Regions from separate parts of the Neptuniibacter marinus genome, predicted to be linked through region 2. Evidence: predicted binding sites of a transcription regulator. Region 2 holds the regulator's gene; the other holds the start of a gene.

Region 1 (4,217 bases), 1.1 Mb from region 2:
AGCTAAAATACCAATGGCGACAGCAAGATCATAACGCCCACCCTCCTTAGGAAGATCTGCAGGCGCGAGATTTACTGTAATTCTACGTTGAGGAAAATCATATCCAGAATTTATTAAAGCACTGCGGACCCGTTCTCGACTCTCTTTCACCGCCGTTTCAGGCAGGCCCACTATTGAAAAACTAGGTAGCCCACCCGATAGGTGGACCTCAACGGTCACAAGTGGAGCATCAATCCCCACCTGCGCACGGGTATAAACAATCGCTAATGACATAAGCTTCCATCCTTGGAAGAATATTGAAGAATAAACTAAAGATAACCGCTAAACAGAAACTTGAAAAGGGCCCTTCTTATCCATGATTATTGGAGGGCCGATTAATGCTCAACCGCCAAATGTTCAAGAAGCTGCTGCAAAGTTAGTGGCATACCAAAATAACGCCCCTGCATTAGCATACAACCTTGCTCTGATAACTGTCCTCGTTGACCCTCAGTGCTAACACCATCGGCCAACACTTCAAGATCCAGCTTATCCGCAATTTTTAAAACGTTATCAATAATTTTATGGCGCCCCTCATCACTATTCATCATAGTGACTAGGCCTGCGTCGAGTTTAATAAAATCAGGATCTATATCACGTATTTTCTCCAGAACTGGCGCCTCACAAACAAACCCGCTTATGGATAAAAGAGCTTCACTAGTCAACAGATCAAACAGGGCGCCCTCTTTTTCCAGCGCGGTTTGAATATCCACGTCAATCATTACCCGCCCTATTTGCTGATATTGACTTAACTGATTAACCCAACGCTGAATGCTTTCTTTACTCGATAGCTGCTGAGATTCAATACGAAAAGAGATAAAACGAAGGCTAGGGAAACGTTGCCAAACCACATCTAAAGAGCGTAGTTCTGAATCGATCCAATGTTCAAATTGCTCGATGGAATCGGAATGCTCTAAAAGTGCTGAAAATTCAGAAAATGGCACTAAGCCTAACTCAGGATGAATCCAACTAGGCCTTGCATGTACAGCCACAACCCGATGACTATAAATACTGTAAATAGGCAGATAGGTCATCTGGATTTCATGGCTGACAAGCGCAGTCACCAGATCCTCCTCTCGGAGAATCTGAGGGCCTTTGCTTCTCTCCATCAATGCACTATAGGCTCTAAACGTGTTCCGCCCACCCTGCTTAGCTGCATACATCGCAACATCTGCTTTTTTAACCAGATCTTTACCCCGCTCTGCATGTTCGGGATAGAGTGATATACCTACACTACCACTAATAAAAATCTCTCGATGGTCAACAAACACACCATGGGATAGCTGCTCAACAACCCTTTGTGCCACTTTAACAGCCGCATCCATACCATCAACAGCCGGTAGCATCATCACGAACTCATCACTACTTAAGCGTGCTAATGCATCTTCATCACGCACCACTGAGCCTAATCTACGTGCGACCTCCTGCAACAAATTGTCGCCAACATCGCGCCCTAAATTATCGTTAATCCATTTAAAACGGTCCAAATCAACCAGCATTACAGCCAGCTGTTCATTATCTGCTTTAGATTTTTCCAGTCGCTTATCCAGTATGCTTTGAAACATCTCCCAATTAAGTAGACGTGTAAGCTCATCATATTGAGGAATTTGTGACGGCGCTTCAGCGCTAGTTTTTAGCTGACTCATGTTAAAAAATTGAGCAATATAACCAACAAACTCATTGTCGTTATTGGTTATCTTTATCACATTAAACCAAGCGGGATAAACAGAACCATTTTTATGCCTATTGAACAGTTCACCCTGCCATACATGAGTATCATTAAGATCAAGCCAAGCTTGCTCATAGTCAGTAGCTGATAGATTACCAGCACCTAAGACGCTCGGTTTCTGACCCACAACCTCATCAAAGCTATAACCGGAAATTTGTTGGAAGGCCGGGTTCACCCGAATAATATTATTATCCCTATCAGTCACAATCACAGCCTGAGGAGAACATAGAAACAACTGCTGCTCAAAATCTTTCATTATAAAAAACCAACCCCGTCTGGGTTAAATGTAAATGAGATAACATGTAAAACGGCTTAACTTTTCTATTTAAGACTACGGCTTTTTCTGTAAGGTTTCGTCTAACGCCTTTAACTGCAATTCTAATGCTTCAACTTTTTCTCTCGTTCGCAACAAAACCGCTTTTTGCGCATCAAACTCTTCTCTACTGACAATATCCAATCGATCAAACGTACCTTGTAGTAGGGATTTCACCTGCGCCTTAACGTTTTCTTGGTCTAGCACTTTCGCTTCACCAGAGAATAACTGAGAAAACTGTTCTGCTAAGCCTTCAATTAAATGTGGCTTGATCATTTTGTACCTCTAAAATCAGATAAAACACGACTCCAACTATAGCAATAAACCCATAACAAACCAGCCTTTCAAATATAGGCACCACCATGGTGCAGACCTGAAGGCAGCACTCAAACAACCGCCCTAAAATATTGCACAAAAACTAACCAAAGACAAAATAAACCAGTTAATCCATTGATATTAAAGAGATTTAAAAACATGGCACACCCTTCGCTTTAGTCAGAGCAAGAATCGGTAATTAACCATTTACTTAGCGATTTAAGTATTTGTATTGAATTTAGTATCTATGGGGGATAACAAAATGAAGATGGTCTCCGCTGTCATCAAACCATTCAAATTGGATGATGTCCGTGAAGCGCTTTCTGAAATCGGTGTTCAAGGTATCACCGTTACAGAAGTAAAAGGCTTTGGACGTCAAAAAGGTCACACTGAGCTATACCGTGGCGCCGAATACGTAGTCGATTTTCTACCGAAAGTACGTGTAGATGCCGCTGTATCTAGCGATATTGTAGATCAGGTCGTAGAAGCGATCAGTTCAGCCGCTCAAACCGGCAAAATAGGTGACGGTAAGATTTTCGTTACTTCTATTGAACAAGTAGTGCGTATCCGTACCGGCGAAACCGGCACTGAAGCGCTTTAAACATAGATTAGTGATTGCTTCTGGAGGAACCAACCAATGGAAGAACTATTAAATACAACAGCTGCTGATGTTACTCAGCTGAAATATGCCCTCGATACTTTCTACTTTTTAGTATGTGGCGCATTAGTAATGTGGATGGCGGCTGGCTTTGCCATGCTTGAGTCTGGCTTAGTTCGCGCTAAGAACACCACAGAAATTCTAACTAAAAACGTCGCGTTATACGCGGTGTCATGCATCATGTACTTAGTTTGCGGTTACGCAATCATGTACGGTGGTGACTACCTACTTTCTGGCATTACTGGTGATGGATTCACTGGTGCTGAAGAACCTGCTACTTATGCTCCATCAGCCGATTTCTTCTTCCAGGTAGTATTCGTAGCAACTGCAATGTCTATCGTTTCGGGTGCCGTTGCTGAGCGTATGAAGCTTTGGGCTTTCCTTACTTTCGCTATCGTAATGACTGGTTTCATCTATCCAATGGAAGGTTCTTGGACTTGGGGCGGCAATGCAGTGTTCGGCATGTACACGCTTGGCGATCTAGGTTTCTCTGACTTCGCAGGTTCTGGTATCGTTCACATGGCTGGTGCTGCTGCAGCTCTTGCTGGTGTTCTGGTTCTTGGTGCTCGTAAAGGCAAATACACTAAAGAAGGTGGCGTTAACGCTATCCCTGGTGCAAATCTTCCTCTGGCTACACTAGGTACATTTATCTTGTGGTTGGGTTGGTTCGGTTTCAACGGTGGTTCTGTACTTGCTACATCCGACGTTGAAAACTCAAACGCTGTTGCTGTTGTTTTCATGAACACTAACGCGGCGGCTGCCGGTGGTGTTGTTGCTGCGCTAATTGTTGCTCGCCTACTGTTTGGTAAAGCGGATCTAACAATGGCACTTAACGGTGCGCTAGCAGGCCTAGTTGCTATCACTGCTGAACCATCAACCCCTTCTGCACTACAAGCTACATTGTTTGGTGCGATAGGTGGTATATTAGTAGTCTTCAGTATCCTAACACTTGATAAAATGAAGATTGATGACCCAGTCGGTGCGATCTCTGTACACGGTGTTGTAGGTCTTCTTGGTCTTCTACTAGTACCACTAACTAACGATGGCGCTGCATTCTCTGGCCAGATCATTGGTGCACTAACTATCTTCGGTTGGGTATTCGGAACAAGCTTGATTGCATGGTTTGTAATCAAAGCAGTGATCGGTGTACGTGTAAGCGAAGAAGA
Region 2 (4,217 bases):
AGGAAATGTCATAGTTAATGATAATCCTGATTCTATATCAGCAACCATACTTAACACTGAGCAACTTACAATCTATCCTGATAAAGATTATGCAGAAACTGATGAGCCCGTTAAGATCACATCACAACAAAGCATACTTGAAGGCGTAGGTATGGATATTGACTTCAATAATCGAGTTCTTAACTTACACTCCAGGGTAGAAGGGACCCATGACAATGCTAAATAAGCTCTATAATCTAGCCTTCATTTTTTTGGCTTTTGCAGTGTCGAATGCTTATGCCCTTCCTGACGACCAAGAACAGCCGATTTACATTACGGCAGATACTGCGCAAATTGATGACAAAACAGGCATCACCACTTACAAAGGCAACGTCATTATTAAACAAGGATCACTCCTCATTGAAGGAGAGCACGTTGATATGTATCGTGGTGAAGATGGAGTTGAAAAACTCATTACCAAAGGAAGTCCTGCACATTTCAGACAACTTCCTAGGAAAGGCGACCCATACAGCGACGCTTGGGGCAAGCACTTACTTTATCAGGTAGATGATCAAAAACTCACTATTACCGAAGAGGCCAAGGTTGTCCAAGCAGAAGACACTTTTACTGGAAACAAGATCGTTTATGATCTAGACAAGTCGATTGTGAACGCATTCGGTGGTGCAAGCAAAGACGAAACTGGTGAACCGGGACGTGTAAATATGGTTATTCAACCTAAAAAGAAAAATAAGGCCAACTAACCCTATGAGCTTATTAGAGGCCAAAAATCTTGCCAAGCGTTACAAAGGCAGGGAAGTTGTCAAGGACGTTTCACTAGAGATCAAAAATGGTGAGATCGTTGGCCTTCTAGGCCCCAACGGTGCAGGAAAAACGACCTGTTTTTACATGATTGTTGGTCTTGTGCAGGCCGATAATGGCGCCGTTAAAATCAAAGGACAAGACATTAGCGCACTACCTATGCACGGCCGTGCTCAACAAGGTATTGGCTACCTTCCCCAAGAAGCATCTATATTTAGAAAACTGTCTGTGAAGGACAATCTACTTGCGATTTTAGAAACAAGAAAAGACTTAGATAAACACGCTGCCCAGTTAAAAATGGAAGAGTTGCTTGAAGAATTCCATATCACACACATAAAAGACAGTATGGGCATGAGTCTTTCTGGTGGAGAACGTAGACGTGTAGAAATTGCACGGGCATTAGCAACCGAACCCGAATTTATTCTATTAGATGAACCTTTTGCAGGTGTTGACCCTATCTCAGTGAATGATATAAAGCAGACCATTCGCCATCTTCAATCAAGGGGCATTGGTATATTAATTACTGATCATAATGTGAGAGAAACCTTAGATATATGCGAAACAGCTTATATTGTTAGTGAAGGTACAATCCTTGCTAACGGCTCACCAGCCGATATTATGGCAAACGAAGCAGTAAGAAATGCTTATCTGGGCGACCAGTTCACACTTTAAGCATATACTTAGCTATAAATGAATTATGTAGTTTCAGGAGTTTGTCCCTTAGTATTATGAAACAAGCGCTTCATCTAAAAATTGGGCAACAGCTCACAATGACCCCACAGCTACAGCAAGCAATTCGCTTACTGCAGTTGTCTACGCTTGATCTTCAGCAAGAGATTCAAGAAGCATTAGAGAGCAATCCTATGCTTGATGTCTCTGAAGACGAGCACGCCTCGGCTTCCGAGACTCAAGAGAGCAATTCACAGGCACCAGAGACAGAACCTGAAGCTACAGCCACCGCGACAGCTGAAGCCGATCTTGACGATAACATTACAACTGAAGATAACTGGAATGAGAAAATACCAGAAGAACTATCAACCGATAGTAACTGGGAAGACACATTCCAATCATCTGGCCCTAATCTAAGCCAAAGCAAGGAAGATTTTGATTCCTTTGAATCTAATGATACTGCAGAAGAAACACTGCAAGACCACCTTCATTGGCAATTAAATCTTACGCCAATGAGTGATATTGATCGTCTTATTGCAACAAACATTATTGATGGCATCAATCCTGATGGTTATTTAACCATCACCCTAGATGAAATTTTAGATCACTTCCATGCGCAAACAGGTGAGCAGTTTGAAGAAGTAGAGCTGGATGAAATTGAAGCCGTTCTTCACCGCATACAGCAGTTTGATCCAGCAGGTATTGCCTGCCGTGACCTCAGCGAGTGCTTAAGCATACAGCTCCAACAGCTACCGCCTGAGACACTCTGGAAAAATGAAGCGATCAAAGTTGCACAACAATATATAAAACTACTCGGCGCGCACGATTATCGTCAATTGATGAGAAAAACACGCTTAAAAGAGCCTCAACTGCAGCAGGTCATCCAACTGATACAAGGGCTCAATCCTAAACCAGGCGCTTCAATCAGTAGCAGTGCAGCAGAATATGTTATTCCCGATGTGCTTGTGACCAAGCAACAGGGAGAGTGGCGCGTCCACCTCAACCCGGAAGTATCCCCTAAGCTACGTATCAACTCAGGTTACGCAGGTTTAGTGAAACGGGCCGATAATAGCTCTGATAACACCTACCTAAAAAACCACCTACAAGAAGCTCGATGGTTTATTAAAAGTTTACAAAGCCGCAACGAAACCCTATTAAGAGTGTCTAACGAGATAGTAAAACGACAAATCGGCTTTCTTGAACATGGCGAAGAAGGCATGAAGCCAATGGTGCTTCATGACATTGCTGAAGCAGTGGAAATGCATGAGTCCACTATATCTCGAGTGACTACACAAAAGTTCATGCACACACACCGTGGAATATTTGAACTAAAATACTTCTTCTCGAGTCATGTAAGTACAGCAACAGGGGGTGCAGCGTCCTCAACCGCTATTAGAGCGCTTATCAAAAAAATGGTTGCCGCTGAAAACAACGCGAAACCATTAAGCGACAACAAAATTGCGCAATTTCTTGATGAACAAGGCTTTAAAGTGGCTAGACGTACAATTGCGAAATATCGTGAAGCGATGGGAATTCCACCATCGAATGAAAGAAAACGTTTAGTTTAATAAAAGAGTGGCAAGAGTAGTATGTCACTGCAATAAATAGGAGAAACCTATGCAGATCAACATTACTGGACACCATGTAGAATTAACTGAATCAATGAATAATTACGTGCTCTCGAAACTACAAAAAATTGAGCGTCATTTTGATAACATCACCAATGTGCAAGTCACACTCAGCGTAGAAAAGCAACGTCAGAAAGCTGAGGCGGAGATGCACTTAGCAGGTGCCCAGCTCTTTGCTACACATGAACACGAAGATATGTACGCTGCAATTGACGGCCTTACTGACAAGCTAGATAGGCAAGTCATTAAGCATAAAGAAAAAACTAAAACTCACAAATAACTGGTCTGTACCCAAAAAATTATGTTGCTTCATGAACTATTAACCCCCTCAAGCGTCCTTTGTGGCCTTGAGGGTGGTAGTAAAAAGCGAATTCTGGAAAATGCTGCTGAAATAATATCGGAACAACATCCCGATATGAGCTCATCATCAGTCTTTAATGGACTTCATTCGCGCGAAAAGCTTGGTAGCACAGGAATAGGCGACGGGATTGCCATTCCACATTGCAGGCTGGCAGAATGTACTGAAGCTAAAGGCTATCTAGTAAAACTAGACACACCTATAGATTTTGATGCTATTGATGGAAAACCCGTAGACCTTCTATTTATTTTGATTGTTCCTGAAGACTCAACATCTGAGCACTTAGCTACACTAGCCTCAGTTGCAGAGCTCTTTAGCCAAGAAGAAGCCAGAACAAAACTAAGGGAAAGCCAAGACAGCCATTCTCTATATGAGACATTATGTGAATTGAGTGCTGCCTAGGAGTTAAAATGAAGCTTGTTGTGATTAGTGGTCGTTCCGGCTCAGGAAAAAGTACAGCATTACAAGCTTTAGAAGATATTGGTTTTTACTGTATAGACAATTTACCAGCTCTTTTGCTACCCGACCTTGTCCAACAAATGAGTAGTGATCCTAGTCACCCTGAACAGATAGCAGTCAGTATTGATGCGCGTAATTTGCTCAGTAACTTAGCCAAATTTCCAGATATCTTAAATCAACTTCGCCAAGATCATTGGGCTGAATATGAAGTTATTTTTTTAGATTCATCGGAAGCAACCCTCCTCAAACGCTATAGTTCAACCCGACGTAAGCACCCCCTTTCAGATACCCATAAGAATCTACAA

Evidence for each region. Region 2 encodes sigma-54, which starts transcription at its own class of promoters, with help from an activator protein. Its sites were predicted from a motif close to TGGCACNNNNNTTGCTNT; they were not measured.
Region 1: ACOQOE_RS01915 (P-II family nitrogen regulator) is a predicted target of sigma-54. The motif match lies at 2,554-2,571, and genes of this name have one in related genera.

Annotation. Positions count from the first base shown of each region.
Region 1 covers NZ_OZ245004.1:410,071-414,287, reverse strand. Annotated here, with positions in the region: gene ACOQOE_RS01930 (YifB family Mg chelatase-like AAA ATPase) at 1-273, opposite strand, end outside; gene ACOQOE_RS01925 (diguanylate cyclase domain-containing protein) at 375-2,021, opposite strand; gene ACOQOE_RS01920 (accessory factor UbiK family protein) at 2,097-2,354, opposite strand; gene ACOQOE_RS01915 (P-II family nitrogen regulator) at 2,656-2,994, shown strand; gene ACOQOE_RS01910 (ammonium transporter) at 3,031-4,217, shown strand, end outside.
Region 2 covers NZ_OZ245004.1:3,076,564-3,080,780, forward strand. Annotated here, with positions in the region: gene lptC (LPS export ABC transporter periplasmic protein LptC) at 1-226, shown strand, start outside; gene lptA (lipopolysaccharide transport periplasmic protein LptA) at 210-740, shown strand; gene lptB (LPS export ABC transporter ATP-binding protein) at 745-1,470, shown strand; gene ACOQOE_RS14465 (RNA polymerase factor sigma-54) at 1,527-3,035, shown strand; gene hpf (ribosome hibernation-promoting factor, HPF/YfiA family) at 3,085-3,375, shown strand; gene ptsN (PTS IIA-like nitrogen regulatory protein PtsN) at 3,397-3,855, shown strand; gene rapZ (RNase adapter RapZ) at 3,864-4,217, shown strand, end outside.